Regions from separate parts of the Cytobacillus sp. FSL R7-0680 genome, predicted to be linked through region 2. Evidence: riboswitches for the same ligand, from Rfam matches in the RefSeq annotation. Region 2 holds a riboswitch; each other region holds the start of a gene.
What was found. Region 2 has a riboswitch for cobalamin ahead of MKY26_RS22425 (hypothetical protein). Riboswitches for the same ligand answer to the same signal wherever they lie in the genome.
Positions count from the first base shown of each region.

Region 1: it holds a riboswitch for cobalamin, as region 2 does, so the genes downstream of both, MKY26_RS06195 (acyl-CoA dehydrogenase family protein) here and MKY26_RS22425 (hypothetical protein) in region 2, are expected to answer to the same signal.
Region 3: it holds a riboswitch for cobalamin, as region 2 does, so the genes downstream of both, MKY26_RS07930 (ribonucleoside-diphosphate reductase subunit alpha) here and MKY26_RS22425 (hypothetical protein) in region 2, are expected to answer to the same signal.

Region 1 covers NZ_JBBPAO010000001.1:1,220,832-1,231,941, forward strand. Annotated here, with positions in the region: gene MKY26_RS06165 (NADH:flavin oxidoreductase) at 1-97, opposite strand, end outside; gene MKY26_RS06170 (hypothetical protein) at 236-610, opposite strand; gene MKY26_RS06175 (DUF2294 domain-containing protein) at 648-995, opposite strand; gene MKY26_RS06180 (enoyl-CoA hydratase/isomerase family protein) at 1,920-2,966, opposite strand; gene MKY26_RS06185 (CoA-acylating methylmalonate-semialdehyde dehydrogenase) at 2,988-4,445, opposite strand; gene MKY26_RS06190 (NAD(P)-dependent oxidoreductase) at 4,442-5,353, opposite strand; gene MKY26_RS06195 (acyl-CoA dehydrogenase family protein) at 5,368-7,035, opposite strand; cobalamin riboswitch at 7,237-7,421, opposite strand; gene MKY26_RS06200 (YhgE/Pip domain-containing protein) at 7,704-9,515, opposite strand; gene MKY26_RS06205 (efflux RND transporter permease subunit) at 9,502-11,110, opposite strand, start outside.
Region 2 covers NZ_JBBPAO010000002.1:59,221-70,330, reverse strand. Annotated here, with positions in the region: gene MKY26_RS22435 (MFS transporter) at 1-1,207, opposite strand, end outside; gene MKY26_RS22430 (MarR family winged helix-turn-helix transcriptional regulator) at 1,224-1,667, opposite strand; cobalamin riboswitch at 1,896-2,098, shown strand; gene MKY26_RS22425 (hypothetical protein) at 2,262-2,537, shown strand; gene mmgD (citrate synthase) at 2,482-3,603, shown strand; gene MKY26_RS22415 (bifunctional 2-methylcitrate dehydratase/aconitate hydratase) at 3,620-5,059, shown strand; gene prpB (methylisocitrate lyase) at 5,073-5,978, shown strand; gene MKY26_RS22405 (MarR family transcriptional regulator) at 6,061-6,471, shown strand; gene MKY26_RS22400 (hypothetical protein) at 6,503-7,006, opposite strand; gene MKY26_RS22395 (NADP-dependent oxidoreductase) at 7,146-8,060, shown strand; gene MKY26_RS22390 (threonine aldolase family protein) at 8,193-9,263, shown strand; gene MKY26_RS22385 (NAD(P)/FAD-dependent oxidoreductase) at 9,646-10,761, shown strand.
Region 3 covers NZ_JBBPAO010000001.1:1,607,108-1,618,217, reverse strand. Annotated here, with positions in the region: gene MKY26_RS07980 (cytosolic protein) at 1-98, shown strand, start outside; gene MKY26_RS07975 (DUF6509 family protein) at 140-433, opposite strand; gene MKY26_RS07970 (cold-inducible protein YdjO-related protein) at 701-904, shown strand; gene MKY26_RS07965 (alanine/glycine:cation symporter family protein) at 1,129-2,556, shown strand; gene MKY26_RS07960 (Rrf2 family transcriptional regulator) at 2,794-3,231, opposite strand; gene hmpA (NO-inducible flavohemoprotein) at 3,405-4,559, shown strand; gene MKY26_RS07950 (H-type small acid-soluble spore protein) at 4,823-5,005, shown strand; gene MKY26_RS07945 (metal-sensitive transcriptional regulator) at 5,149-5,484, shown strand; gene copZ (copper chaperone CopZ) at 5,498-5,707, shown strand; gene MKY26_RS07935 (heavy metal translocating P-type ATPase) at 5,791-8,211, shown strand; cobalamin riboswitch at 8,744-8,921, shown strand; gene MKY26_RS07930 (ribonucleoside-diphosphate reductase subunit alpha) at 9,086-11,110, shown strand, end outside.

The sequences.
Region 1 (11,110 bases), on a different contig from region 2:
CTCTTGTCATTGGTGCCATTACTACCCTGCTTTTTAATTGCCCATTTCCAAATGACACCTTTTCCAATAAACTATGCCCTGCAATTTTTTCTACCATCTTTATCACTCCTTGCTTTCATTTTACAAAGAATGATAACAAATACAAGTAAAATGCTTTCAATTAACAGAATATTTTATTCATTTGTCACTGCATAAAAAAACATTTCAAAAAAAGGATTGAAATGTTTTCTCTTTATTAGGAATCAGCTCTTTTAATTTCTTCAGGTTTAAAGCCATAAATGACAGAAACACCTAAATACAACGAAAAGAAATCCAAGAACCAATTATTATTCCTTTCCTTTGTGTGCAGACAACGAAAGATCTCTTGGAACTGCATGCTTTCATTTGCCTTCACCACGGGGGTGATTCCGAAATATTTAATTACCGTATCTAAATTTAAATGTTTTGCAACCTTCAAAACATCCTCTAATAGTGAATAATAGATTGCGATTTCCTTTTCCTGAAATAGTTTAATCATTTGCGTATTTAAGTTAGCTAATAATAACTGTCCTTCTTCTTCCTTCACAACAGGAACTTGATTTAACATTTCTTTTATATCGATTTTAATCACCTATTTTTCCAATTTTATTATCTTCACGAGTTGAGAGTTATACTTGCAAAGGTTTATCAAAAACATAAATCGTCATCGCAATATCTTTTTCTAAATCAATATCAGTAAAAATATTGATTAATTGAGCACCAACGAGTACTTCAAGTTTTTCAACCTTTTCTGTATCGCTATATAATTGTTTGATAAGGGTTGTTCGAGCTTCATGGACTACTTGGTAGCCTTTCGTTGATTCAATCATGAACTTCTCGACATTTGTTAAGTTCCCTTTCATTTCCGTAATCGCCCAACAGCCTGTAAATTTTGTAGTCATTTCTCTTGGTCCATTGCCTACATGTTTTTTTCGAATTTCTCTTATAATCATATTGAATTGATGTTCGATATTCATTAAAAGCGTCCTCCAATAATAAAGTCACAGTTTTTCCAAGGTAAGTGTATAGTGAAAATGTAATCTTATGGTCCTCCATGTGACCATTTGTTAAACCTATTACTCTATGCATACAATAAGCCCGCCATAAAATAGCTTGTTTTCACAAACTATTTTATGGCGGGCTAATAGCAAAGCAGCAGACGCTACTCGTTATCCATCTCACCATTCACCTATTATTATATAGTAATAGGCAATCTCTTTACCTATTAGCCATATATTACTTATATAAGTATAATTTCTTTCTCAAAAAATATCAATATTAAAGAAAAATTGCTTTCTCTTCTATTTGATATAGTAATAAACTCATACCCTTGCTGTTTCATTTGCGTCCAAGGTTTTATCATTGATAACGAGCCATTAAGAATCAACTCCATATATTCCTTTATCATTTCGAGTGCTTTTAGGATTTGCACCTCTTCGGTAGTAAATCATCAAGGAGCTCAAACATTGTTATTATTTAATTTGAGCAGCTGCTTTTTATTTTCACCACATTCTACAAGTATTCAACTACTTTCATTTATATTTACAAAAAGGAAATTTATCCTTTGTTAACCAATAGTACCTAAGATCTATTTTACATCTAAAAAACAAATGAGAATACATCCTTTACTAAAGTATGTATTCCATCGATAAAGAGAGAGGTTTGTGGATTTTTCTTCAAAATTTCTTTAAAACATACTTACTTCTCCAGAAGAAAAATTGAATTCTATTATGAAAATTTTAAAATGCGTAAACAAAAAGAAACTACCTTGTGTAAACATAACTAATACGTAAATAAAAAAACCTTGCTTGCGTGGAGCTTATAGCTACAATCGGCATACAAGGTTTTTTAATTCAATGAAGTTTACTTTTTAATTGTTTTTATGTGCGTTCAGAGTTAGATTACTTTTTTTGAAAGAATCCCTCAACATGTTGAGATGTAAAATCGGATAATTGTGCAAAGTCATATTGGGGATTGCGGTCTTTGTCAATGACCACTGACCGTACACCTTCATAAAAGTCACTATGGTTTAAAAAATTTCTAGCAAGTATTAAGTCTGTTTCTAAGCAAGTTGTGAGAGATTGTTCTTCACCGTCAATCAGTTGCTTAAGTGTGACTTTAAGTGATGAAGGTGATTTAGATAATAAGATATCACTTGTCGTTGTAGCGAAATCACTAGGATGTTCACGAAGAGAGTGTAGAATCTCTTCTAATGTTTGAAAAGAAAAGTGCAAATCAATTTCTTCTTGTAATTGTGATAACTTACTTTCTCCGCTTTCGTTGTTGGCGTACTGATTGAGGAAATCATTCAAGTTATAATCGAGATTTACATCTAACCAATTCATATTCTCTAGATTTTCTAAGAGGGAGTTAAATTGTTCACTCTTGATGAAATAATCAGCTCCTCCTATGTAGAGAACATCAGATGCATGTATCGTCTCTGCCGTCAACGCTAAATAACGGCCAATATAGCCTGGAGCTTTGTTAAGGAAATAGGCAGCACCTACATCAGGGAAGAAGCCAATATTCATCTCAGGCATGGCCCACTTCGTCCGTTCAGTTACGATACGATAGTTTGCCCCATAAGTCAGCCCAACTCCCCCTCCCATTACAATACCATCAAGATAAGCGATAATGGGCTTTGGATAGTCATAAATTAATTGATCTAATTCATACTCCTCTTTGAAAAATTGCATTGCCAGACTTTTATTTTTTTCATTCAAGCGGGCATCGTATAAAGCTTTTATATCTCCACCTGCACACAAGCCTTTTTCTCCTGCTCCTTTGATCAGAATCATCTGTATGTGATTATTGTTTTTCCATCGCAGTAACTTTTCTTTAAGTGGTTGAACCATTGCTAAAGAAAGTGAGTTTAGCGCTTTCGGTCGGTTGAGTGTAATCACACCTAACCCTTTATCATTTACTGTGAAGAGTACTTCATCTGTCATACAATCTCTCCTTTCGTTTTTTTAAAACCAACGTTCAGTTACAACTTTCTTTCTTGTATAAAATTGAACACCATCTTTTCCGTTAGTTCCTAAATCTCCATAAAATGATGATTTGTTACCAGCAAAAGAGAAAAAGGCCATAGGAGCAGGTACATTCACATTTACACCAATCATGCCTGCATCAATCTTCTCCCTGAAAATTTGTGCTTCTTTACCACTGGATGTATAAATAACAGCTCCGTTGGCAAATTTTGATTGGTTCGTTAAAGCGATGCCATCTTCAAATGTTTTTACTCTAACGACACTTAAGACCGGTGCAAAAATCTCATCTTGCCAAATTTTCATATCGGATGTTACATTGTCAAATATTGTTGCACCTACATAATAACCATCTTCTGTCGTCTCTGTATCCCTGCCATCTACGATTAAATGGGCCCCTTCAGATACCCCTGAGGCGATATATTGTAACACACGGGATTTATGAGTGTCACGAATGAGTGGTCCAACAAAATGCTCTTCAAAGCGACCATCCCCGACAGTAAGTTTTTTCGTTTCTGCTACGAGTAGGTTCATAAACTCATCTGCTATATCTTCTACAACGGCTACCACAGAACAAGCCATACATCGTTCCCCACTACTTCCAAACGCTGCGCCAATAACACCTTGAACCGTTTTTTCTAGATGACAACTAGATGTTATAACTGCGTGATTTTTCGCACCAGCTAATGCTTGGACTCTCTTTCCGTGAGCGGTGCCTGTTTGATAAACATGTTTGGCTACCGGCTCTGACCCAACAAAAGAAATTGCACGAATTTCTGGATGATCTAATAAGCGATTAACCACGTCTTTTCCCCCATGTACAAGGTTTAATACACCTTTAGGAAAACCTGCATCATAGAATAACTCAACGAGTCTACCAGCCAAGATCGGCGTTCTTTCTGAAACTTTCAGTATAAATGTATTCCCACAAGCGATTGCCAGAGGAAACATCCATAAAGGAACCATCATTGGAAAGTTAAAAGGGGAAATCCCAGCAACAACACCAAGCGGATAGCGCCAAATTGAGCCATCTATCCCTTCGGCAATACTAGGAAGCGCATCTCCCATCATTAAATTAGGAGTGGAGGTTGCGAGTTCAACGACTTCAATTCCTCTTTGTACCTCACCACGCGCATCCTTTAATGTTTTTCCATTTTCCTCTGTAATAATTTGAGCGAGGTTTTCTTTTTCCTCTTTTAACAAATGAAGATATTGGTAAAGCAGACGCGTTCTATTTGGGACGGGTACCTCAGCCCACTTAGGATAGACCGCAGCAGCAGCTTTGACAGCTAAATCAACATCTCCTTTACCAGAAAGGGGGACGTAAGCAATAATTGTCCCATTCGCCGGATTCGGTACGGCTTCCACTTCCTTACTACTTGAATCAACCCATTCACCATTAATATGGTTTTTCATTGTTGGAATTTCTGTTTTAATCATTCCTTCATCCCCGTTTCTTTGGCATTTTTTGTTTGATCATTTTTCACTTTTTCATAAAGAACAGCCATATCTTGGCTTCCATAACCCTCGTTTTCAGCATGTTTGTATATATTTAATAGTAATTCACTAACTGGCAATTGCAATTCGTGTTCCTTGGCTAAATCAAGCGCAAAACCAAGATCTTTATTTAATAACTGCAAAGTAAAACCGGGTCGATAATCTTCGTTTGCGATAAAACTTTTATAGTTTCTTTCATATATCCGACTTTGGCCGTAGCTCACATTCAACATCTCAAATAATTGCGCTAAATTAATGTTGCTTTTTTCTGCCAGATTTAAGGCTTCGCTTACACCAGCAGTATAAAAACCGATAAGTAAGTTATTGATTAATTTGACTGCAGTTCCGCTTTCAATATGTTCGTTCACATGAAAAATATTCTCTCCAAGAATATTTAACAATGGTTGGGATTGCTCGAAAGCTTGTTTAGGACCACCGACCATAATGGTTAAAGTACGATTTTCAGCACCGATTACACCCCCACTGACAGGAGCAGCAAGAAAATGAATCCTCTTCTTTTTTGCTTCTTCTGCTAATTTTTGATTCAAGCTAGGAGCAACAGTACTTGTATCAATCAGGACAATGCCTTCCCGTCCTTTTGTAATCAATCCTTCCTCACCTAAATAGATTTCTTCCACCGCTTTCATTGAAGGTAAGCTTGTGAAAATAAAATTTACTTGCTTTATGATATTATTGATAGATAATCCAATCACACCTCCCGACCTTAGCAATGCCGCTTCAGCATCTTTGTTAAGGTCGACACCGTACACTTCATTGCCTTCTGATAATAAGCTTTGCGCCATCGGTAAACCCATATTCCCTAAACCAATAAAACCGATTTTCTCACCCATCATTTTAGCTCCCTTCATTTCAGTAATTTTGGTTGATCAATAAGTATTTGTGCTAATTGCCTTTTTTTCAATAACAGATTGCTGTAGAGTGGGATTTGGTAATTTTCAATGTTTGCGAAAGCAACGAATCGTTCTTTTTCATCAAGTATCGCTGCTGAAATCAGGCTAATCGTTTGTTGTTTCAAATATTGAAAGCATTGTTCGCATATAATATCAGTCGCTAAATCTTTCCACTTTTGATTTTGTTTTCGATGTTGCAGTTTTAAAGTCCGCATATAAGTCGCTTCCATTGTATATAATTCTGTGATGATATTAGCTAAAAGACGTGCATACTGCTGTTCTCTATTAATATCAATCCTTGCATTTGAAACCGCTTCCAAAGACAGCGATAACAGTTCTTTTCCTAACTCAATAAATTGGCTGTTTCTATCTCGGTGTAATGGTGTCGGGGTATTGATTGTGATACCTTTAGATGAGTGTTTGTGAAGTAAGTTTTTTGCTATGGTTAAGCGATTGATTTCGTTTGTTCCTTCAAAGATACGACTGATTCGAGCATCCCTATATAGTCGCTCAACATCGTAATCTCTCATATAACCGTATCCACCGTGAATTTGAACGGCCTCATCTGTTACATGCCCAAGCATTTCAGAGCATCGTACTTTGTTTATGGCACATTCCATTGCGAATGCTTTTAAAGAGGTGATTCCTTCATCCGTTGGAGCTTGATCAATCATATCTGCTGTGCGATAAGCGGCACTTTCACTTGCATAAATAGATGTCGCCATTTCAGCTAATTTTTCTTGTATCAACGTAAATTCAACCAGCGCTCTATCAAATTGTTGTCTTTCTTTCGCATAGCTAAGAGAAAAGTTGAAGGCTTGTTTAGCTGTGCCAATATTCGAGAAAGCTAGCTTCAATCTAGCTAGATTTAATATATTCATGGCAACTTGATGACCGTTTCCTTTTTCTCCTAGTATATTAGCGGATGGCACAACGACATCTTCCAATATAAGAGTAGCTGTTGATGATCCATGAATACCCATCTTTTCTTCTTCTGCACCAATCGATAGGCCTGCTGTGTTTTTTTCAACAATAAAAGCAGTCATCCCGTCATTTGTTTGGCAAAACACAACAAACACATTTGCTATGTGAGCATTGGTAATCCATTGTTTTTCCCCATTTATTATCCAACTATCACTCTTGCTGTTGTAAATAGCTCTTGTTTTAGGTGAAAGTGCGTCTGATCCAGCTCCTGCTTCCGTTAAGGCATAAGCACCAATCCAATCCCCAGAGATGAGTTGTGGTAAATACTTTTGTTTTTGTGCTTCTGAACCAAAATAAACATACGGTAATGTGCCAACACCTACATGAATATTATAGGAAACACTAAAAGCCCCACCGTATCCTATCTTTTCAGCAATAAGCCCGGATAATTTTTTACCAAGTGCAAACCCGCCATAATCTTCAGGTACATCAATAGCAAGTAGACCAAGTTCCCCTGATTTTTTAAACAGATTCTTAGCCACTTCATAGTTCTTATTTTCTAATGAATCCATTTGGGGCAACACATCATTCTTAATAAATAATTCTGCCGTTTGTGCAATGAGTTGTTCCTCTTCAAGAAAATCTTCAGGAGAAAAAATATCTCCCTTTTCTTCTAGCGTTTTTTTTAGCTTCGCCATCGTGCACTCCCTTTACATCTTTCTATCTCCTTTGATTGAGCGCTTGCTCAAATCAGTAGTAAGAAGCAAACCTCCTTCAAACAAAAAACAACTCCTATTAAAAGAAGTTGTTAAGTAACGAGTGGACAAACAAATAAACATGTGTAGTGTTATATACATGTTCTTCTATCCGCACTTAACACCCCCTATCCGCGTAGGTAATGATGTTGGCTAAAACAGGCAGGTCTCCTGGCTTATGGTCGTGGCGGATTTGCTCCTTCCCCATTCAATAATGAATAAGTGGTTATGTACAATCCGCTCGCAAATACAGTTGCGGGACAGCACCGGAGTCTAACCGGTTTCCCTTTTAAGCTTGATGAACAAGCACCTGTTTATTTAGCTTATTTAGTTTTCACACTAACAATATATCAATTTTTCGGAAAATTTACAATTTATTTTTTAGAATATGTATTCTCAGCTTAAAACGATGAAAAAGTTAGGCTCTTTATCATTTTTCTTCCAACCACAATATAAGCTAGATTCATTGATTGAATCCACTCCTACAACCCGAGTAGAAAAAGGTCAAATTCTTCATTTTGACCTCGTTTTATGTAACATGAAAGGTTAAATAAATTTACCCCCTAAAAGAGAAACACGCCTCCTAGATTGCAGAGGCGTGTTTTTCAAGTTTACTTAAATAAGTTAAGAAGTTTCTCGAAGAATCCTACTTTATCTTTTGTTTCTTTAACATCTTCTTTGTTATCTTTTATTTTAATCTTATCTGTTTGAATGACAAATTGGACTAGTTCCAACTTATCATTATTTTTATCTGATACAAAAGAAATTGGCTCATAATCAGATTTATCATATTGCGATATCATTTCATCAACTTCTTTTGTCACCTCCTCAGGAATGTCTTTAGTTGCATCATGTAATTGTCCAGTTCCATTATGAAGCGAGCCAGCTCCTTTCGTTAGTTGCTCAGCTCCAGATAGAGAACCGCTAATTCCTTCATGGATGTCATTATTTGATGTACTTAATTCAGAAACACCGCCTGTATAAGCAAGTAACCCTTGGTGGAATTGATTATAGTTAGATACCATTTCTTCAACACCAGATGTCAATTGTTTTAACCCTTCATCAATGTCAATTTGAAGAATAGATTCATCTATATTAGATGATATTGCACGGAGGTTACCTGCTGCTTCTCTCATTGATTGACTAAAGGTTGATAGAGGTTCAACCATGTCTGTAAGGTTATCTTTGGCTAGTAGTAGAACTTCTTGAGCAGCTTTTGTCCCTCTATAGGTTTCTACCAATTGATCAATTACCTCTTTATTCGCATTACTTTCATATAATTTATTTATCTCTTTATCTGAAATTTGGTTATCTGGTATCTGCTCCAGAGCACGGTTGATTTGTGTTTTTACCTCATTATAATTAACAACTACTTGGTCTACATCATTAGCTGCTTGTTCTAAATTATCCGCCACCTCAGGCAGATCGATTGTTACATTCTCGAGTTCCCCAATACCACTCACGCCACTGGCTTGTTTAATCTCATCTTTAATCAAAGATAAAGTATTATTTATTTGTGCTGATCCTTCAGTTAATTGGTCACCAGACTGACTTAATTCATTTAGTCCTTTTTTATATTGTGCAGCCCCACCCTCTAATGACCGTAAGCCTGATGAAAGTTCATTCATTCCTATTTCTAAGTCTCCGACACCATGATGAATGTCACCAATTGCCTCAGTTAATGAGTGAAATTCACTCGTCAATTCTTCAGTATCTGGGCTATCAATGGCAAGTGAAGCAGGTAAAGCAGATATTTGCACACCTTCTGTTTCAAAATGATTTGTTTCTGCCTCAATCGTAAATACTTCTTCCTGCTCAGGCATAACGGTAAAAGTGAGCTGCTTATCTTTGCCGGATTGTGCAACAGTGGCATTCTCAGCTTTTATATCCTTAAATTTTTCAGTGTTCAGCGGTACGCTAATTTGCAGCATATAATTTTCAGAGAATGAAGAACGCTTACCTTCATTCGCTTCTACAGCAATTTCCATTTTTATATCGCCAGATTTACCAGCTAAATTTTCTGGATTAATCTTTTTATTATTAAGGTAATAATTAATTGTAAAACGCCAAGGTAACTTAGAGTTATTTGGTAAGTTTCCTTGATAATAATAATTTTCTTCTTTTGCTTGTAATGTGATCTGATTATTTTCTTTGCTAATTTTTGATGTGTCAGTTAGATTTTTAACTTTTTCGTAATTTCCAAAATCCTCAATCACACCAGGTTCTATCATTTCAAAAGAATTGACAACATATAATTCGGTTAGGTTACCGTCTGCTAGCAAGTTAGCATAAATCACTTCATTTTTGTTTGCTACTTTCCCTTTACTCATTTCATCTTTAACAGGTTGTGATTCTGCATGTATATTCATCACAGGAAAGAAAAATAGAGAAGCAGTGATAAGCATCCATTTAATGATCTTCATTTTTTTCCTCCTTGTTACTAAAGTCCATTTGAAGAGATGTTTTTTGAATCAATTTATCACATAGTAATAATAATCCAGGTAGAAAAAGTATAACGAGTAAAAACGCGAGCAATGCTCCTCTACCTAATAATAATCCTATAGAACCGACGATTGGATTTGAGGAAGTTAGCCATAATATAAATCCGACACTTGATAATATGGACGCTGAAACGATAATGGAAAATAATTTCTCATCAATTGTTTTTCTCATCGCTTGTTTTGGAGATAACTTTCCACGATTATGCTTATAAGTCTCTGTTAATAAAATGGCATAATCGACCGTTGCTGCAAGCTGTACAGTGCTAACGATGAGATAACCAATAAATACTAATGACGTATCGGTAAAATAGGGTATGGCGAGATTAATCCAAACAGAAGATTGTATTGTTAATAATAAGATAATCGGTAATGATAATGATTTGAATGTGACAAGTAACACGAGTCCAACCGCGATAACGGTTAAAGTATTTACTAAAGAATTATCTTCTGTAACAGTTGATTTCATATCATAAAGTGCAACACTTTCGCCTAAAGTTAACGCTTGATTACCAAAATAGTTAGTACCTATTTCCCTTACCTCTTCTACTAATTGAAAAGGAATATCTCCTTCTGTTCCTGCATCAGTATTAATGATGATTCGACTGTAATTATTAGATAAGAATTGTTCCTTTGCTTCCTCCTCCAAATATTCTTGCGGAATAGTCGAGCCAACCATATTCGCGTATCCAATTACATTTGAGACATGGTCAACCTCTTCAATAGATTCAATCATTTCTTTTTCTTTACCTATTTCATTATTAGGTACCAATAATACTACAGCGGTTGATTCGCCAAATATTTCTTCTACTTTTTGGATGTCTTGCCCTAATCTAGTACTATCAGGTTGATCCCCCATTCCATAAGTAAATGAGGTTTCTTTTTGTGCTAAAAAGCTAGGTATAATGAGAAGTAAGACGAAAATCAAGACTGGAAACCTTAACTTTAATGTTTTTTTTCCAATACCTTTAAAATTTGGTATTAATGATTTGTGCTGTGTTTTTTCAATCCAATGATGGAATAATAATGTAAGTGCTGGAAGGAATACCATCACACTTATAAAACTTAAAATTATTCCTTTAACAAGGTTTAAACCTAGGTCTGATCCAATCTCAAAATCCATAAACAATAATGCAATAAATCCAAATAGAGTTGTAGATGCGCTCGAGGCAATGACACTAAACGATTCTTTCATAGCTAGTTTCATAGCTTCATTTGGCTCATGCCCTTGTTTACGATAATCTTGAAAACTATGTAATAAAAAGATAGCGTAATCCAAGGAAACAGCTAACTGCAAAATTGGTGCGACTGATTGTGTCACAAAGGACACTTCTCCTATAAAAACATTACTCCCTAAATTAATAATTACCGATACACCGATAGCCGTTAAGAAAAAGAGCGGTTCGACCCAAGAGTTTGTCGAGAGAACTAGTATAATGATAATAATGGGAATAAGTATCCCTGCAGCGAGTAACGTTTCTTGCCCTGTCATTTTCTGCTGCGTAGCTGTATTTGCAGCT
Region 2 (11,110 bases):
TTGATGCTGTTTGATGTGTCTGTTTACTCCCATTATGTTCGGTTCGTCCATAAACTAAAAAGTAAAGAATAATTGAAGCAATCGACACTATCCCCATGTAAATGTATAACATACTGTAGCCAGTTATAGGAATCAGTAAACCTAATAAATAGGGTCCAAAACCTAAACCACCATCGAGAAAGATAAAGAAGGTGGAAGTAGCTAGCCCCATGCGATGGGGTGGCGTTAATTTGACCGCAATCGCTTGTGTACAAGACTGCATATTACCAAAGCCTAAGCCAATCAAAGCCCCCGCCACTAATAACATAACACCATTTGATGAATTACTAAGTAAGAATAGACCTACTCCAAATAAAATGAACGCTGGATACATCACGTAATTTGCCCCTTTGCTGTCCATTAATTTACCAGTGAAAGGACGGGATAGTAAGACAGCGATGGCATAGACAAAGAAGAAAAAGCTAGCAGCATTTACTAAGTCCTTTTCAATTGCATAAAAGTTAATAAAAGACAAGACGCTTGAATAACAAAATGCGACTGTTAATGTGACGAGTGCAATTGGAAGTGCCTTTGGTTCAATAAAGCTAGATAATTGAAAACCAGATGATTGAAATTGAGCTTTTTGATCTTCAGTTAACTCTTTCACATTCACAGTTAACCCGATAAGTAGGCCAATAATACCAAGAATCAAACAAAAAATGAAAATCGTATGAAAAGTTGTGTATTGACTCATTAACATACCGATAAAAGGTCCTATTGCTGTCGCTAAAGTATTACTCATACTAAAATAGCCGATTCCTTCACCTTTCCTTGTTTGCGGTATAACTGAAGCGACAATTGTACCACTTGCTGTACTTGCCATCCCTAATGTTAAACCGTGGATAAAGCGGGTAATAAGTAAGAAATTGACATCAATTTCAATAAAATAAAGACTTGTTGATAAACTAAATAATAGTAAGCCAATGATTAAAGTCTTCTTCCGTCCAATACGATCAATATATTTACCGATAAACAATCTTCCTACCAATGTTCCTATAATAAATATGCCAGTAACTAAGCCAGCTTGGCTGGCGGTCGCATGATGTGCTTCAACGGCATACACCGCAATCGTAACCATTAATAAATAAAACACTAATGTTAGAAAAAAGTTTACGGAAGAAACGGTGATAAAGTCCTTGGTCCATAATTTTTCTTTTGTTGAACTCATATTCTTTTCTTCCTCCTTACAAATTGCTTTTAATACTATCAAAAATACGAATACATTCTTCTTGTTCCTCAGGTGTGATTCCCTCTAATATTTCCATTTCGAACTGATCAATCGGAATGCGGATTTTTTTGTATATGCGTTCACCTTCGTTCGTTATTTTCATTTTCTTTTCACGTTTATCCATGCTTGGGATTTTTTCTACATATCCATATTCCTCAAGCTGATTTATGGTCCTCGTAACTGTTGGCTTTTCGACACCTTGATATGCAGCAATCTCTACTAAAGTTGTTGGACCAAAATGGTAGAGATAATAAAGGATTGTCCACTGTGCCCGTTGTAATTGATGTTTCGTTAATAAGCTGTTCAGTCTATTCTCAAAAGGGCGATAAAGCATCATAAAGTGATGAAAGAACCTTTGGCTAGCAATAATAATATTCACCTCATTTAAAATAGTTATCAATGGTAACTAATATACTATAACAAAAAGCCGTCTTGTCTGTCTATGGGCGATAGATTTTTTTCTGTAAAATGGTAAATGTTATGTTAAAATTGTATTTCTTTTAAGATATGTTTGTAGGCGACATTTAAATTGTTATAATAAAAAGTGTTAATTTTAAAGTGAAAAGTAGTGCGATTAAGAAAATAATTGTCAATTTTCTAAAATATTGATATATTTAAATAGAACAATTGAATATTTTCAAAAATAGGTGTAAATAGAATGCTCGCTTGTCTATTTACTTAAAAGGGAAGTACGGTTGGATTCCGTCGCTGTCCCGCAACTGTATTTGCGAGTGATATGAAAGATACCACTGTTTCCTAAAATTGGAGATGGGAAGGTTTCGTATCATGTTGACCATAAGCCAGGAGACCTGCCTGTTTAGTGTAAACATCAATTCCTACGTGGATATAGGAGGTGTTAAGTACGGGTAATGAATACATGCCAAGGTCGCATGTTTATTTTAGTATTCGTTTGAACTTAACAACTTCTTTCTAGAAGTTGTTTTTTTAATGGATTGATATGGTAAAAAGGTGAGCAAGAACGGAGGAAAAAGCTTTGTTTGGAACCGTTCCTTATTATGTGAACATAATGAAATCAACGATCATGATGAACAGCTATTCTGCTGAGAGTTATAGTTTAAAAAGAGTATTAGATCAGTATAAAGAAGACATCCGAACACTCTCTGTAGAAGAAGAGAAGATCCAAATATATTTAAGGAATGCTGAAAGGGCTTACAGCATTGTCAGGCACGATGTAATTGGATGGGAGGAAAATGATTGTGAGCATGGAGGAGAAGTATATACCAGGGTTAGAGGGAATCATAGCTTCTGAGACCAGCATCTCATTTTTAGATACTGTTCATGGAGAGATTGTCATAAAAGGTTATGACTTAATTCAACTTTCAAAAACGAAAAGCTATTTAGATATTATCCATTTACTTCTAGAAGATCAATTACCAACAGACGAGGAAAAAAATTCATTAGCTAATACGTTAAAGTCCTATTATGAAATACCAACGGCCGTAATGGAGGTTTTTACTCATTTACCAAAAGGAACACATCCAATGGATGGGCTCCGCACTGGCATCTCAAGCTTGGCTGGATATGATTCGACCTTAGATGATAGGTCGAAGCAAGCAAATAAAGAAAGAGCTTATCGTCTACTTGGCGGAGTTCCGACAATTGTAGCTAACAGTTATCGTATATTACAAGGTCTGGAGAGAATTGAACCGGATAAATCCCTATCATATAGTGCCAACTTTTTCTATATGTTAACTGGTAGAGTACCTTCCGATTTAGAAGAAAGAGTATTTGACCAATCATTACTTTTATATAGTGAACATGAAATGCCAAACTCAACATTTGCAGCAAGAGTAATTGCTTCCACGCAATCCGATCTATTTGGAGCGTTAACGGGCGCAGTTGCAAGTTTAAAAGGTAGCTTGCATGGCGGTGCAAATGAAGCGGTTATGTACATGTTGAATGAAGCGGAAAGTGTCGCTGGCGTGGAAGGTCTCTTCTATAAAAAACTATTTAAAAAAGAAAAGATTATGGGCTTTGGTCATAGAGTTTATATGAAAAAAATGGACCCAAGAGCATTAATGATGAAGGAAGCTCTACAGGAGTTATCCATACAAAATGGAGATGATTCGTTGCTTCGAAAATGTGAAGCAGGAGAAAGAATCATGGAAGTTGAGAAAGGGCTATACCCTAATTTAGATTATTATGCCGCACCGGTTTATGGCATGTTAGGAATTCCTATCCCACTTTACACACCGATTTTCTTTAGTGCAAGAACGGTTGGTTTATGTGCCCATGTCATTGAACAGCATGAAAACAACCGCTTATTTAGACCGCGGGTCATTTATTCAGGTGCACGTCATACTTTACCAAATTGAGGAGGAGTACGAGTAAATGCTGAAAACGAATGAAAAGGTTGAAACCGATGTTATTTTAACGGAAATTGCTGATTATGTATTGGATTATGAAATAACAAGTGAAGAGGCTTATCGCACGGCACATTATATCTTGCTCGATACAATTGGTTGTGGAATATTAGCGCTTGATTATCCTGAATGTACAAAACTACTTGGTCCTGTTGTGCCAGGAACGGTTGTACCTAATGGAACAAGAGTCCCTGGTACATCATTTGAATTAGACCCCATTAGAGGTGCATTTAATATTGGCTGTATGATTCGCTGGCTGGATTACAATGATACATGGTTAGCTGCTGAATGGGGGCATCCTTCTGACAACCTTGGTGGTATTTTGGCAGTTGCAGATTATTTAAGTAGGCAACGTCTTTCAGTTGGTAAAGAGCCAGTTAAAATGATTGAAGTCCTGGAAATGATGATCAAGGCTCATGAAATTCAAGGAATATTAGCGCTAGATAATAGTTTAAATCGCGTGGGTTTAGATCATGTACTGTTTGTTAAAGTGGCAACAACTGCTGTTACGGCAAAGATGCTTGGTGCAACAAAAGAAGAGGTGATTCATGCATTATCACTTGCATGGGTGGATAATTCTGCATTAAGGACATATCGTCATGCGCCAAATACGGGTTCAAGAAAATCATGGGCTGCTGGAGATGCGACAAGTAGGGGTGTTCAGTTAGCTATGATGGCTGTGAAAGGTGAAATGGGCTATAACAGTGTCTTATCTGCACCTAACTGGGGATTTGAAGACGTTCTGTTTAAAGGGCAAAAACTTACCCTACAAAGAGAGTTAAGTGCTTATGTAATGGAAAATGTGTTATTCAAAGTTTCTTATCCGGCAGAATTTCACGCGCAAACTGCAGCGGAGTGTGCCGTTTCACTTCATCAAAATGGCGATGTGGGTGATTTAAACGATATCGATCGAATTACGATTACCACACATGAATCAGCGATTAGGATTATCGATAAAACAGGTCCATTACATAATCCAGCTGACCGCGATCACTGTATTCAGTACATTACAGCTATTGGTTTATTAAAAGGAAATATTCGCGCTGAGGATTATGAGGATGATGTAGCTAGCGACCCCCGAGTAGACACCTTACGAGAGAAGATGGAGGTAGTGGAAGATCTGCAATACTCGAAGGATTATTTAGATCCGAACAAGCGCTCAATCGCTAATGCAGTTCAAATCCATTATAAGGATGGAACTTCTTCTGAGAAGATTGAATGTGAATATCCATTAGGTCATCGATTCCGCCGTGACGAAGCGATTCCAAAAGTATTGCAGAAATTCGAGTATAATATTAAAACTCATTTTTCAAACAAGGCACAAAAAAGCATTGCTGGAGCTATTTCCGATCAAGAAACGTTAAAAGAGATGGCAGTAAATGAATTTATGAATTTATTCTTAATCTAGGAGGGGATGCAAGATGGCATGGATTGTTCATAAACCTGTGACTCAACAAGATTTAGCTGAGCAATTTCGTTCAAAAATGCTAGATAAGAATATATTGCAAATACCTGGGGCGCATGATGCAATGGCAGGCTTAATGGCAAAACAAGCAGGCTTTCATGCTCTGTACTTATCAGGCGCTGCATATACGGCAAGTAAAGGACTGCCAGACTTAGGTATGGTTACATCTACTGAGATGGCAGAAAGGGCGAAAGAAATTATTCGAGCAACTAATTTGCCATTACTTGTTGATATTGATACAGGGTTCGGTGGGATATTAAATGCGGCAAGAACAGCTGTAGAAATGCAAGAAGCTGGAGTGGCTGCTGTGCAGATAGAGGATCAAAAGTTACCGAAAAAATGTGGCCATTTAAATGGAAAACAGCTTGTAACATCAGAAGAAATGATACAAAAAATTAGAGTAATTAAAGAAGTTGCCCCTCATCTAATGATAATAGCAAGAACAGACGCACGAGCGGTGGAAGGACTTGATGAAGCGATTGAACGAGCGAAAGCATATGCAGAAGCTGGAGCGGACGCTATTTTCCCAGAAGCATTAAAAACGGAAGAAGAGTTTAGTCTATTTTCACAAGCGATTTCAATTCCTTTACTAGCAAATATGACTGAATTTGGTCAGACACCTTACTACTCAGCGGATGAATTTTCACAAATGGGCTTTCAAATGGTTATCTACCCTGTTACTTCATTAAGAGTGGCAGCGAAGGCATATGAAAACGTTTTTAATATCATTAAAGAAACAGGGTCACAAAAAGATGCACTTGCTAATATGCAAACAAGAAAAGAACTATATCAAACAATCAGCTATGATGATTTTGAAGAATTAGATGATACATTAGCAAAAACTATATTGACAGAAGAATAATTGTATAGGCGTTCGGTTATACAGCCGAGCGTCAACCTTCCTTAATTATTTTACTTCATAAAAGATTAGGAGAAATGAAAAAATGAACGCAAGGAATGAAATAATTATACAGCACCTAATTGGGGAAATGGCCAGTAATAAATACTTTATTAATGTGTTATTGCATAAACAAGAAACGCTCAATGATAACCTTATTTGGCTTATGATGAAGTTGAAAAAGCGTGGTGAAATGAAAATCACGGATATCTCTACAGATTTCTATATGTCCCCAGCAGCTGCAACGAATATGAGTGATAAATTAAAGGTACTTGGTTTTGTAACTAAAAGTAGAGCACATAATGACCGTCGAATTGTTAGTGTTCGTTTAACACAAGAGGGAGCGGCCTATATTAATGCCTTATTTAATACTTATTCGTATGAACAATTATGTTCTCTTCAACAGCAAATATCTACCATCAATACTTCTCTTGAAAAAATAGCAAAAATTATCTAATGCTTTTTTTCCCGAATAAAAGAGGATAAGGTCATTTAACAGTAGGTTCTGTTTTACTCACCTTATCCATTTTTATATATTCTTTCGGATATCGTTCATATAATACTTGAAAGCCATAATTAATTAATGCATAGGCGAAGGCAGAAATAAATAATGAAAATGATGTGAATTTATACAGTTTATAATGACCAATTTTTTGAAAGAAAGCATTGAAAGGATAGGCAAATAAAAGGTCAATAATTAGATTAAGACCGACATATCGAAAAAACTTCCCGTATGTTAAATGGAACACCCAAATATTAATTGTGAATAAGGGTCCCAATATAAAGGCAATTGAATCATAAAGCATGTATTTCTTTCCGCCCTTTACCCTCCACCATTTAAAAACAAACGAAAATAATGTTTCAATTAAAAGGATGCAAGAGCAAAATAAAGTAACAGGAAGAAACCTTTTAATTGATTTACCAGGAATAAAAAACATCGTTCCCCATAAGATGATGGCATTAAATACACGAAAGAAATTAGCTGCACTCAAGTTTACCCTCCTCTAAAAACATTATTATCATTAGAATGTGATACATCAATAAAATTATGTGTGCAAGATGTATTTTTAAGAATATATCTAGTTGGTAAAAATGAACAATATAAACAGTAATAATAAGCGGAGGCATTCTATGAAAGGAATTGGCATTCTTCAATATGGCGATATTCACCAATTACGTGAAATTGTATTAGTAACACCACCAGTTGGTGATGACGAGATATTAATTCAAATAAAAGCGAGTGGCGTGTTAGAGAGTGACTGGCAATTAAGGTCGGGGCAACGTTTGAGTGACAATCTTAACTTACCGGTCATTCTAGGAAGTTCGGGAGCCGGAATCATTAAAGCAATTGGAAAAGACGTCTCCCAGTTCAAAGCTGGTGACAAAGTTTTCTTTCTAACAACTATTTCTACATATGGGACATATGCCAACGAAACGTTAGTACCATCATCTAATGTTTGTCTCATGCCTAATAATTTAACATTTATTGAATCGGCTGCTCTATTAGAAAGTAGTATAGCGGCATGGCAAGCAACAGTTGAGGGGAGGGTGAGGGAAGGAAGCCATGTTCTAATCTTAGGTAGTCAAACGAATGTAGGTTTGATGCTCATTCAATTATTAAGGGCAATGGGCACAGTGGTAGGCATACTTTCCGAAGATGTAAAGCAGAAAGATGTCATTCATATTGATGGGGATTGTCTGAATCCTATTCATAAGCAACAACGCTTTGATCTACTAATTGATACAATTGGACAAGGCTATCCATATTTAAGTGCGTTAAGGTGGTTGAAGCCAGAAGCAGAAGTGCTAAAATTCACAAAACCGAAATTTCAAGTCGTTGATAAAGAATGTTTGTCAATAAGATATATTACTACATATTCAATTAAGAAGGGGTTAGAAGAGATAAAACAATTAGTAGAAAAAGGTAATCTAACCCCAGTTTTGGCGCATGTGTATCCGTTGAATATTGAAGGTATACAAAAAGCCCACATAAAAAAACAATATGGTCACTGTCAGGGGGAAATTGTTGTCTGCCATCGAGGATAAAAGTAGTTAAGATTTTTTAGAGTTTGATAAAATAACTACAATCATTTCGTAACGCGAAGTTTTCTGCCTACCAATCACCTCTAGGCATGTTATAATAATTCATGAAAATTCAGAATAAGGAGGTCGCTACCTTTGACACTATTGCAAGATATTTATCAAAAATCACTCTATACTTTAAGCGGTCATGGAGTGCGACAAGTGGAAGTGCTTAAAGAAGCCTTCCGTCATGTACCAGAAGATGTCACTAGCGATTTTTACGGGGAAGGTCAAATCATTGCAGAATTTGAAAAAAAGATGGCAACATTATTAGGAAAAGAAAAAGCAGTCTTCTTTCCGAGTGGAACAATGGCGCAACAAATTGCTCTGAGAATCTGGAGTGATAAAAAACAATCAAAAAAAATTGCCTATCATCCATTATGCCACCTAGAAATTCATGAACAAGATGGCCCTAAGATGCTACACGAGTTTGATGTAACATTCGTCAGTGAAGAAAGTAGACCTGTAGGCTATGAAGAGATTAGTCACTTAGATGAGTCGTTCGCTGCATTGTTATTAGAGTTGCCGCAAAGAGAAATAGGCGGGTCCGTACCCCTATTTTCAGAACTTCTGCAAATGGCGAATCATTGCCGCGAGAATAATATTAAACTACATTTAGATGGTGCGAGATTATTAGAAGTGCTTCCTTATTATGAAAAGAGCGCAGAAGAAATAAGTGCATTATTTGACAGTGTATATCTTTCTTTTTATAAAGGTGTAGGTGGGATAGCTGGAGCAATTTTAGCAGGTGATGAGTCTTTTATTGAAGAAGCAAAGATTTGGAAAAAAAGGTTCGGCGGAGATCTCATTAGTCTTTACCCTTATATCATTCCAGCAGACTATTATTATGAAAAAAGAAAAGATAAAATGAAGCGATATTATGAAATATCACGATTCTTCGCTGTGCGATTTAATCAAATAAATGGTTTATATACAAAACCAAAAATACCCCAATCAAATATGTTCCATCTTTATTTTGAAAAAGACATCGAGGATATAGAACAATTGTTGAAATTGGTGTATGAGGAATGTGGTGTGGGTATCACATCTAGAGTTCAAAAGAAAGATAACGAGTATTTTGCTGAAATTAGTTTTGGTGATGCAGTTACGGTTATACCAGAAACAGTAATAGAAAAAATGTTTTTAACAATCAAACAAAATATATAATTCTTATTCATAGAATGAGAGAAAAAAATATATGCAGGAAATCAAAAAGCTGCTTATGCAGGCTATTAGGAAGAAATATTGATGACTCCCTTTTAGGAAAAATATAGAAATGCAAGAGGCGATAGATATGAGAAGAAAGACAATGCTATCAAAGTACTGAAAGGTGAGTTTTCTGAAAAGTAAGCTTATCAAGATCGAAAATAAAAAGATGAGAAGGATAAGTAGAACTTTAAAAGATATCAATGGACATTCCTCCTTCTATAAAATTTGTAATGGACCTCTGAAGTAGCCTTTATATTAGTATATGTATACATAGTGAATCCTCTCAAAAAAAGGGTGCCGTTCATAAAAAAACGGCAAATATCACAGTTTGATTAAGGAGATGTTAACAATTAAGGTGATCATTATCGGATCAGGCATAGTTGGAGCGAGTGCTGCTTATCATTTAAGTAGAAACGGCATCGATGTTACTGTAATTGATGCGAACCATGAAGGTAGGGCATCTGCTGCAGGAGCTGGAATTGTTTGTCCATGGATTACTCATCATAAACATCCAGATTGGTATACATTGGCTCGAAGGGGAGCTTTGTATTATGGAGAGCTCACTAAAGAATTAGAAAATGATGGTGAATGGGATATAGGATATAAACAGGTTGGTGCACTGGCAATAAGCAAAGAGGATGAGGTAATAAAACAATTTCAAGCGGAGGCAATGAGCAAACGAGCTGCGGCTACGCCTGAGGTAGGAGATATTAAGCGCTTATCAGGGGAGGAAGCACGAGGTTTATTCCCGCTATTGAATATAGAATATCAAGCACTTTATGTGAGTGGGGGAGCTAGAGTGGATGCACATTTACTTTGTCAAGCGATGCAAAGAGCGTCTTCCTTACATGGGGCTCAATTTGTAGAAGGCAAAGCAAGTCTTACTCTAAAGAATGGGCATGTAGTTGGTGCAGAGGTAAATGGAGAATTATATGCGTGTGACCAAATCATTGTAACGACTGGCGCATGGACAAATGAGTTTCTTTCACCCCTTCATTGTTCTATTGCTATTAAACCACAACGTGGGCAAATTATTCATTTCGGTGTAAAGGAACATATTACTTCAGACTGGCCAGTTGTTATACCGGATTCTAGTTACTATATGCTTGCCTTTGATGATCAAAGAATCGTTGTAGGTGCAACGAGAGAAGCGGGGGCAGGATTTGATTATCGATTGACAGCTGGAGGAGTGAAAGAAGTAATTGAAGCAGGACTGGAGATGGCAGCATCATTAGAAAATAGTTCAATTTCCGAGATGCGTGTAGGTTTTAGACCAATGGGACCCGACACCCTTCCGTTATTAGGTAAACTGCAAGGACATCATAATGTCACTATAGCCACAGGCTTGGGGCCGTCGGGGATAACAATGGGTCCTTATATAGGCGTAGTAGCTAGTGAAATCGCTTTGAATCATACTTTACCATTTGATCTTACTCCTTATGACCCCTTAAGATAATGAATGATGTTTTGCCTTGGTCATTGATACCAAGGCAATTATTTTTGGAAAGGATGAGGTTTGTGATTTATAAAAAAGAGATAAAGGGTCAGGTTATAGAAGTGAAAATGGAATGGCCGTAAAAGTAGAAGTGTCGCTTGAAATAATCTCAATGTAATCTGCCGTTCATTGTAAGTGGAAATTGATTACGTGAAAATATAAAACAGATGTATATCTTACTCAAGAAGAAAAAAAAAGGGAGAATTGTAGCTAAAAAGAAGATCCGAGCAGAAAAAAATTAGGCGTCATTCGCTAAGGAAAAACGCGCTAAAGATGATATGGGATAAGGGGAAGGAAATTCTCCAAAACT
Region 3 (11,110 bases), on a different contig from region 2:
AAGAAGAGCAAGAGGATGAAGAAGTGTATGGTCCAATACATCACCTTGCCCATTTAATGTATCATATCATTGAAGAAGGTAAAGAAGTAGAGGAATAATCATAAAAATGCCTAGGAGCTAACCCTAGGCATTTTATGATTTATTCTTCATTTGCATTGAGATGTTGACTACAGAATTTAGTGATTAATATTTCTTCTTCTTCCTCTAATCCAAATTCCAAAATCTCTTCATTATTATTCTCTTGGAAGTGATAATTAAGTATCTTCATTTCGTCCTCACCTTTATAAAATAACACGCGCAAGCGAATACCTTGTTCTGAATATAATTCATCATCTTCATCAACATCAATATCTAAAAAGAATTCGTACCTCTCTCCAGACAGTATACCAGTTGGATCATTGATCTCTTCCACCGTATAACTAGAAATATGCAAATGTCTTCATCCTTTCTTTAAAGCAATCAGCGTCTCTATTATACACTTTTTCCACTATAATTCATACATAAAGGTTGTTTTTTATAGGACAACATGTTAAAGTGGAAGTTTCCTTGTTTTGACACGGATAAAAAAATGTGCTATACTAATATTTGTTAAGTAAAAAATATCACACACACTTGTTATAAAGGACCATACTGGTTTGGCATAGCGAGTGATTTTTATTTTTTTCGGATGATATGTTCTACCTTTAGGAGGTGCCTGATAATGGCAATGGGATTTGGAAGAAAGAACATGGAAGAAGTGAAGACTGAAGAGATTAAAATTTGGGAATGTTCCTCAGAAACATGTAATGCTTGGGTGAGAGACAACTTTAAAAGTACACCAAAATGCCCAATTTGTGAGAGTGAAATGGTAGCAACAACAAAAGAATTACAAGTAGTTAATAACAATAGTCTTTATAACAAATAATATTCTTCTGTTATTTTTTTGGCTTCCGTTAAGTCAAGGGTAATTGAATGAACAGGATAAGACGAGTGGTTGTTTGATAACCACTCTTTTTTATTTTATTTAAAAACTTTATCAATATAGGTTTATTTATTGTAAGAACGGGTATGTAGATATCTTAAGGGGGTGAAAAGACAGAATTTTTTAATAAATACAGTAAGTATTCATTTATATTAAAGGGGGATTTGATGGAGTTTATTGAAAACATTGTGAATATGAGTAATGAGGTATTATGGGGTTATGTTCTTATCTTTGTGTTAGTGATTGCAGGGCTGTTTTTTAGTATAAGAACAAAGTTTGTTCAAGTCAGGCATATTGGTGAGATGGTTAGGTTACTGTTTGTTAAAGAAACCGTTACAACAGAATCTAAAAAAACTATTTCGCCTTTACAAGCGTTTTTTGTTGGTGCAGGAACGAGAATAGGTACAGGTAATATCGCCGGAGTAGCTATTGCGATGGTATTAGGTGGTCCTGGAGCAATCTTTTGGATGTGGTTAATTGCAGTAATTGGTAGTGCTAGCTCATTTGTCGAAAATACGTTAGCGCAAACTTATAAGGTTAAGTCTAATATAGGCTTCAAAGGCGGTCCAGCATATTATATCAAGAAGCAATTAAAACGTCCTTGGATGGCTGTGTTATTTTCCATTATGATTATCTTATCGTATGGTACGACATTCAACGCTGTACAAAGTAATACGATAGCTGTTGCAATGGAGAACTCATTTGGGATTCAGCCTGTTTATATTGGTATCATTCTTGTTTTCTTAACAGGATTAGTAGTATTTGGAGGAATTAAGCGAATAGCAGATATTTCTTCTTTAATCGTGCCGTTTATGGCTTTTGGTTATATTCTGTTAGCTTTATTCGCAGTTGCTTCAAATATTACTGAGTTACCAGCAATGTTTGCTCTTATTTTTAAAAGTGCATTCGGATTTGAGCAGGCTATTGGTGGAGGGATAGCTGCTGCTATTGTTAATGGCATTAAGCGCGGATTATTCTCCAATGGTGCAGGTATGGGGGGAGATCCGATTGCAGCTGCAACAGCGACTGTATCTCATCCAGTAAAACAAGGCTTTGTTCAGGCTTTAGGGGTATTATTTGATACTTTATTGGTTTGTTCTGCTACTGCTTTTATCATTTTATCCTCCGAAAGCTATGCTTCAGGCTTAACAGGTATCGAATTGACTCAAGCTGCGATGTCGGAACACTTTGGTACAATAGGTGGAATGTTTCTCGGTATTGCTATTTTTTTATTTGCTTTTACTTCTATTATCGGATCATATTATTATGGTGAAGCAAACTTAAATTTCATTCATAAGAGTAAAGTATTTCATCATGCTTATAAGGTAGCTGCATTAGGAATGGTCATGTTTGGTGCAATTGCTAATTTAGAAATTGTTTGGGGAATGGCAGATTTAACAATGGGTATCATGGCGCTTGTCAATTTAACCGCCATTACGATGTTATCGCCTATCGTAGTTAAGCTGTTGAAAAACTATATGCAGCAACGGAAAGCGGGCTTGGAACCACAATTTTATCAAGGGGATATCCCTGGTCTAACAGGAGTAGAAGCTTGGCCTGTCAGAGAAAAGGAGAAAAGAAAGAAAGCAATGTAATCGAAATGAGCGAATCCTAATTTTTAGTGGTTCGCTCATTTTTTGCGTAAGTCAGCTAATGGAGGAGGTGAGCTGAGAATGTATCTCGGATGCAATATGATTGAAATTGCTATCAATGTTAATTTCGCTTCAATTTAGCGTTAGGTTCTCGATTGTAATAAAAATAGCGGACTAAAGTCCGCTATTTTATTATTTCATCTCCCTACTTGGTAGGAAAGAATGCATTGCTATCTAAAATTAACTTTTAAACAAAAAGTCTGCTAATGCCGCTTGATTCTTCGTTAGATCAGCTAATGTATATTGATCTAGTACTTCTAAATACGCTTTTAATGCTTTATTTAATACATGTCTTAGACCACAAACAGGTGAAATGACACAATGATTGTTATTAGTATCAAAGCATTCAACTAAATGAAAATCTTCTTCGGTTTTTCTGACCACTTCACCAATATTAATTTCTTTAGGTGACATCGCTAAACGAATGCCGCCATTTCTTCCTCTTATCGTCTCAACATATTGATTTTTCCCTAATTGATAGATGACTTTCATCAGATGATTCTTAGAGATTTGATATGTGTCTGCAATTTCTTTAATATTTGTAAGCTGGTCTTTTTCAATTGTTGCTAAATATATGAGAACTCTTAATGAATAATCCGTGTAGTTGGTAAGACGCATTATGAATCACACCTTTTTTCTATTAATAGTTCTATTATACATATTGCTTGTTATGGAACCAATTGTGACAACTTTTTAAAAGATGTATTTAAAATATTGCTTTAAATTTGGAAACGGTATATTTTAAAGATGTATTTAAAATATTGCTTTAAAATTGAAGGGTGGAGATATTAATGTTAAAACAAGAGACGATTAAAATCATCAAATCAACCATACCCGTATTAGAAATTCATGGAACCGCTATCACCACGCATTTTTATAAACGATTATTTGCTGAACATCCTGAACTACTTAACATTTTCAATCATGCTAATCAAGAGAAGGGAAGACAGCCTAAAGCACTCGCTAATGTATTATTTCAAGCAGCTAACCATATTGAACATTTAGAAAATTTAGCGCCGGCAGTTGCTACAATTGCTCATAAGCATCGAAGCTTAGGGGTTAAGAAGGAGCACTACCCAATCGTCGGGGAACATCTATTAGCAGCGATAAAAGAAGTTCTAGGTGATGCAGCAACAGAAGACATTATTACGGCATGGGCAGAGGCTTATGGAGTGATTGCCGCTATCTTTATTTCCACAGAAGAAGAGCTATACAATGCATCAGCATGGGCTGGATTTAAATCTTTTAAAGTAGTAAATAAGGTACCTGAAAGTGATCTTATCACTTCTTTTTATATTGAGCCAAATGATGGTATTACTTTACCAACCCACCAACCTGGCCAGTATGTAACGATTCGGGTAAATATAGCTGGCGAAAAATACGACCATAACCGTCAATATAGCTTATCAGGAAAACCATCAGAAAAGACGTATCGTATATCTGTTAAAAGAGAAGAACATGGTAAAGTCTCTAACTGGTTACATGACCATGTGCAAATAGGAGACAGTTTGGATGTTAGTGCACCAGCTGGTGAATTTGTATTATCATCCCAAGCAGAGACACCAGTGGTATTCATCAGTGGTGGTGTTGGAACCACACCATTATTGAGTATGCTTCATTCATTAGAAGGGACAAAGCGAGAAGTAAGTTTCCTTCATAGTTGTAAGAACAAAAACTTACATGCGTTTGGAGATGAAGTGAGGCCGTTGATAGCAGGAATTGAAAATGGGCGTTTCCTAGTAAAATATAGTGATGACGAGGGCAGATTAGATAGTGAGGATTTAATGCAACATATTAGTGAGGAAGCAGAGTACTATCTATGTGGTCCTATCAATTTTATGGAAAATATGAAGGAACAATTATTGATGTTAGGTGTGGAAAATTCGCATATTCATCTTGAACTGTTTGGTCCAGCCGTTCCTCTAAAAGAAAAGATCAATATGTAAAAGAAGAGCTTTTGAAATATTTCAGTAGAAAAGAGATGAAAACTCATCTCTTTTCTGTTTATTCAATTTTGCCTTTTCCCTTTCAACTTACACGATATAAATGAATAAATTAAAATCAATCCATTGTTAAGACCTTTCATCTCTTAGTAACCTTAATTGTATATTGTCGAGAAGTCCTTCATCAACAAATGAGTTCCTTTCGAAATGTATAAAAAGGCTAAAATGTTAAAGAATATATTTATCAATTATGAGAGGTGAATCATATGGAAACAAAGAGGATAAAACAAATACTTTCATCATCGAGTGATGTAGAAGTTCAATACAATGGAACTTCTGTATGGATAGATAAGTTACATGAAGATGATAAAACAGTTACTGTTCATTTAAGAGGAATTCCTTTAGAAGAAAGAACAGAAGTAGATATTTCAGACCTTAATGAAGTGTAATTACAATTCAACATGTTAGAGTGTAGGTAGATACTGCTACCTACCTTTTTATTTATAGTGGAGAAATGAACCATATTTAAAATTTCTTTCACTTTACATAGGGTACCGGGGTATAATATAATATGTGTAAGGGAGGCGATTCAATGGGATATGAAGAAGATCAGGTAAGAGAAGAAACAATGTGCCTAGAGCATGCAGATAGACGAAGTCATCATTCAGATAAAGTAAAAAAGAATTTAGTCACTCGATTGAATCGTATCGAAGGACAAATTCGAGGTATTAAAGGTCTAATTGAAAAAGATACGTATTGTGATGATGTGATTACACAAATATCCGCAACACAATCTGCCTTAAATAGTGTCGCTAAGATTTTACTTGAAGGTCATTTAAAAGGGTGTGTCATTGATCGGATAAATGAAGGTGACGAAGAAGTGTTAGATGAATTTCTTATTACAATTCAAAAATTAATGAAAAAATAGGAGGATTTTAAACATGGAAAACGTAATTTTACATGTAGAAGGAATGTCTTGTGGTCACTGTGTGAAAGCGGTGGAAAGTAGTGTTGGTGAACTTAAAGGAGTAGACACGGTTAAAGTAGATTTAAATAGAAAAGAAGTCAAAGTTGCTTTTGATGCTTCATCTGTAAAGCTTGATCAAATTAAAGAAACAATTGATGATCAAGGTTATGAAGTTAAATCTTAATCGTGCAGCTTTGCACGATTTATTTTAAATGTTTATATAGGGTAGTAGGGTATAGTATTTAAAGAAAGGTGTGGTAGGAGCATATGTCTAATCAAGACGATTCTCACCAAAAAATTCATTTGCCAATTACGGGAATGACTTGTGCTGCCTGTTCTGCGCGAATCGAAAAAGGGTTAAGTAAAATGGATGGTGTAAACGAAGCGAATGTGAATCTCACTTCTGAAATAGCAACCATTTCCTATAACCCTCAAATAGTAGGAGAACATGCATTTCAGCAGAAGATTAAAGATCTAGGCTACGAAGTTGTTTTAGAGAAAGCTGAGTTTGATATTTCAGGAATGACTTGTGCTGCTTGTTCTGCGCGAATCGAAAAAGTTTTAAATAAACAGTCCGGTATTGCGCAGGCAAACGTGAACTTAGCTTTAGAAACAGGTACTGTAGAATACAATCCTGAACAGGTTTCAGTTGAAGAAATTATTGCAAAGGTAGATAAGATTGGGTATAGCGCTTCGCTAAAAACAACAGCCAGTGCAAATGATGTGAGGGAACAGCATATTAAAAAGCAGCAAAAGAAATTTATCGCTGCTGCTATCCTTTCTCTACCATTACTTTGGACGATGGTTGGGCATTTTGAATTCACTTCATTCATTTTTCTACCAGATTTTTTAATGAACCCTTGGATACAGTTAATTTTGGCGACACCTGTACAATTTATTATCGGTTGGCAATTTTATACTGGTGCATATAAATCATTGAAATCTGGTAGCGCGAATATGGATGTACTTGTTGTATTAGGTACTTCTGCAGCTTACTTTTATAGTTTGTTTCTAACATTACAATCGATGAATGCAACACATGGTCGTCATGTTGAGCTCTATTATGAAACGAGTGCGATTATTATTACCCTTATTTTGTTAGGGAAATTATTTGAAGCACGTGCAAAAGGAAGATCATCAGAAGCAATAAAAAAATTAATGAATTTAAAGGCTAAAAAAGCCGTTGTATTAAAAGAAGGGAAGGAAACCATTGTCCCTGTTGAGCAAGTAATGCAAGGCGATATGGTTATCATTAAGCCTGGTGACAGAATTCCTGTAGATGCAGTAATCATTGAAGGGCATTCAGCAGTTGACGAATCAATGTTAACAGGAGAAAGCGTGCCAGTTGATAAGAAAGCTGGTGATGAAGTAATAGGAGCAACTGTAAACAAAAATGGCCATTTAACAGTTGAAGCAACAAAGGTTGGAAAAGATTCAGCGCTTGCGCAAATTATTAAAGTAGTCGAGCAAGCACAAGGGTCAAAAGCACCTATTCAGCGGTTAGCCGATAAGATTTCGGGCATCTTTGTTCCCATTGTGGTAGCTATTGCCCTTGTTACCTTCTGTATATGGTTTCTTTTCTTGCAACCGGGTGATGTAGCTAGTGCGTTAGAAAAAATGATTGCTGTACTCGTCATTGCTTGTCCTTGTGCACTAGGATTAGCGACGCCTACTTCAATTATGGCAGGGTCTGGCCGTTCAGCCGAGATGGGTGTTTTATTTAAAGGTGGAGAGCATCTCGAGATGACACATGAAATTACAACTGTTGTGGTTGATAAAACAGGTACTGTTACAAATGGTCAGCCTGTATTAACCGATATCATAGTCGAGCCTGGAACAAATGAGGCCCATTTCCTTTCCATTGTTGCTGCGAGTGAGAAGTCATCTGAACACCCTCTTGCTGAAGCCATTGTGAAAGGGTTAGAGGAGAGAAATATAGAAAAAGTAAAAAGTGAATATTTCGAAGCGCTACCGGGTTATGGTATCTCTGCGAAAGTTACAGGAAAAGATGTACTGATTGGTACAGTTAGATTAATGGTAGAGAATGGGATAGACTCCTCTTGGTTCTCGAAACAAATGAAAGAATTAGAAGGTGAAGGAAAAACAGCTATGCTTGTGGCTATTAACGGTAGAGCAAAAGGCCTCCTTGCTGTAGCTGATACGATAAAAGATTCATCAAACGAAGCGATTCAAAGGCTACATGATATGGGGTTAGAAGTTATTATGATGACTGGAGATAACCAGTTAACCGCACAAGCCATTGCTAAAGAAGTAGGTATATCAAAAGTCATTGCAGAAGTCTTACCAGAAACGAAAGCAGAAGAAGTAAGAAAGCTACAAAGTCAAGGGAAAAAGGTAGCGATGGTAGGAGATGGTATTAACGATGCCCCAGCATTAGCAACTGCCGATATCGGCATGGCTATCGGTACAGGTACAGATATTGCCATGGAAGCAGGAGACATTACACTTATGCGTGGTGATCTAAATAGTATTGCTGATGCAATCATGATGAGTAAAAAAACCATTCGTAATATTAAACAGAATCTTTTTTGGGCGTTTGGCTATAATACAATCGGTATTCCTATTGCAGCTGCAGGTTTCTTAGCACCATGGTTAGCAGGTGCTGCGATGGCGTTTAGCTCTGTGTCCGTTGTATTAAATGCACTTCGTTTGCAACGTGTAAGATAAAAATAACAAGTTCCGTATGAATTTCTAAAAAACATTCTATACAATAAACTGAATGAGAAAAACAAGCTAATTTAAATAGTTAGTTTGTTTTTCTATTTTTATAGAAGACATGAAGAAGATTGGTAAAAAAATTTTGTCCTTTAAGATAAATTATTTTCTTTTAATATGGAATATACCTTTAATTAATTTTTGCCCCACAACTTTAACACCATTGATTTATTTCAACAATTCTATGATTTTTTAATTTATTTACCAAAAAACTATTACTTTTCTGGTTTAAGCATACTCGTTTGAAGGTAAAAAAGTAGAGTTGGTCAGCTTGAACAATTTTTAATGGATTTCAAGACTTTTTTACACAAATAAGAAATGCTATTATTTATTATGGTCTTAAATTTACCGCTAAAAGAACGAAATGTATATTTTAGATTTAGATAAAAGAAATAAATTGTATTCTATGAAATGATGTGATATGATTACTCATACAATCTCAGATACAATATATAGTTATTTTTTTACTTCTTAACAACTACATATAGTAATTGGTTGAAGGAGTCCAAATGGACTTAAAATGGGAATCCGGATAAGCCGGAGCTGTACCCGCAACTGTAAGTGTGACGAAAAGAGGAAACCACTGTTCTTTTGAAAGAATGGGAAGGCTCTTAGTAGATTGATACACAAGCCAGGATACCTGCCTTCTTAATCAAAAGTTTCAATTCTTCGGGGCTTGAGAAGATGAAACGACAGTTGATGAAAAGAGTGTATTGTACACTTGTATTTATACTGTCGTTTGATCCGCTCAAGGTGTAACTGGGGCGGTTTTTTTTATGCCTAAATTTGATAGAAATAGTTTGAAGGAGGAAGGAATTTGAAAACAATGATTGATACGACAGTCAATTTTGAACAATTATATCAACAATTCAACAACTTACCAATTAGTGCGTTAGAAAAGCGTGCAGATCAATTAAATCACTTAGAGTTAGATAGTTTCTACGATCAGTTAATACTAGAATGTCTTTCTTACATAAATGTTAATGAACCTGATTGGACATATGTGGCTGCCCATTTATATTTAAAGAAGATTTATCAACAAGCAGCTGAGAACCGAGGGTACAGTGGTCAGGCTTATGGTGATTTTCATTCTTTAATTCAACAATTAAGTGATATTGATATTTATAGTCCTATTTTATTATCTAGTTATACAAAAGAAGAAATTGATGAATTAGGCAAAGAAATTGTCCCTGAAAGAGATCAGCTCTTTACTTATCTCGGGATCAAAATGCTTACGGATCGTTATGTAGCAAAAGATCGCCAAAAGAGGATTTTTGAATTGCCTCAAGAACGCTGGATGGTTATTGCAATGATTCTTATGCATCAAGAAGAAAAAAATCGGCTGCAATTAGTAAAAGAAGCTTACTGGGCAATGAGTAACTTATTTATGACCGTAGCTACACCAACTTTATCTAATGCAGGTAAGAATTGGGGACAACTATCTAGCTGCTTTATCGAAACAGTTGATGATAGTCTAGATTCAATTTATGACAGTAATACAGACATTGCTGCACTATCTAAAAATGGTGGTGGAATCGGCGTTTATTTAGGTAAGATTCGTAGTAGAGGTAGTATGATTAAAGGGTTCAAAGGCGCTTCATCTGGGGTGCTTCCATGGATGAAACAACTAAATAATACAGCTGTAAGTGTCGATCAACTTGGACAAAGACAAGGGGCAATTAGCGTTTATTTAGACGTTTGGCACAAGGATATCTTCTCTTTCCTTGATGCAAAGTTAAATAATGGTGATGAAAGATTACGTACACATGATTTATTTACCGGTGTATGTCTACCTGATTTATTCATGGAAAAAGTAGAAGAGCGTAGTAACTGGTATTTATTTGACCCACATGAGGTTCGACAAAAAATGGGCTTCTCACTAGAAGATTATTATGATGAAGAAGTTGGTGCAGGTACTTTTAGAATGAAATATCTAGAATGCGTCAATAATGAAGAGCTATCGAAGAAGGAAATTCCTGCTATCGATATTATGAAGTCTATCATGCGTAGTCAATTAGAAACTGGAACACCATTTATGTTCTATCGGGATGAAGTGAACCGTATGAATGCAAACGCACATGCAGGTATGATCTATTGTACAAATCTTTGTACTGAAATCGTTCAAAATCAAAGTGTAACAACAAGAGAAGAAGAGTATACAAAAGATGGTAAAATTGTCATCGAGAAAACACCTGGAGATTTCGTCGTATGTAACCTGTCTTCTATTAACCTTGCCAAAGCAGTGAATGAAGCAGTCATAGAACGATTGATTCCTATTCAAGTAAGAATGCTGGACAATGTAATTGATATTAATAAAATCCCTGTTATCCAAGGGCAGTTAACGAATAAAAAATATCGCGCGATCGGCTTAGGTACTTTCGGCTGGCATCATTTATTAGCTACTAATAAGGTCGTTTGGGAAAGCCCTGAATCATTAGAATTTGCAGACCGACTTTACGAGAAAATTGCTTACTTAACAATTGAAAGTTCTATGAATCTAGCTGAGGAAAAGGGAGCCTACCCCGCATTCAATGGTTCAGATTGGCAAACAGGTGCCTATTTCGAAAAAAGAGATTACCTGAATGCTGATAGCGAACTTGATTGGCAAGGACTAATGGAAAAAGTGAGAGCAAAAGGAATTAGAAACGGCTATTTACAAGCGGTAGCACCAAATGCGTCAACTGCATTAATTGCAGGTAGTACACCGAGTATTGATCCAATCTTCAACAAGCAATACTCAGAGGAGAAAAAAGACTATCGTATTCCTGTAACTGCACCAGACCTAAACGCTCAAACTACGTGGTACTATAAATCTGCTTACCATATCGATCAAAAATGGAGCATTGCTCAA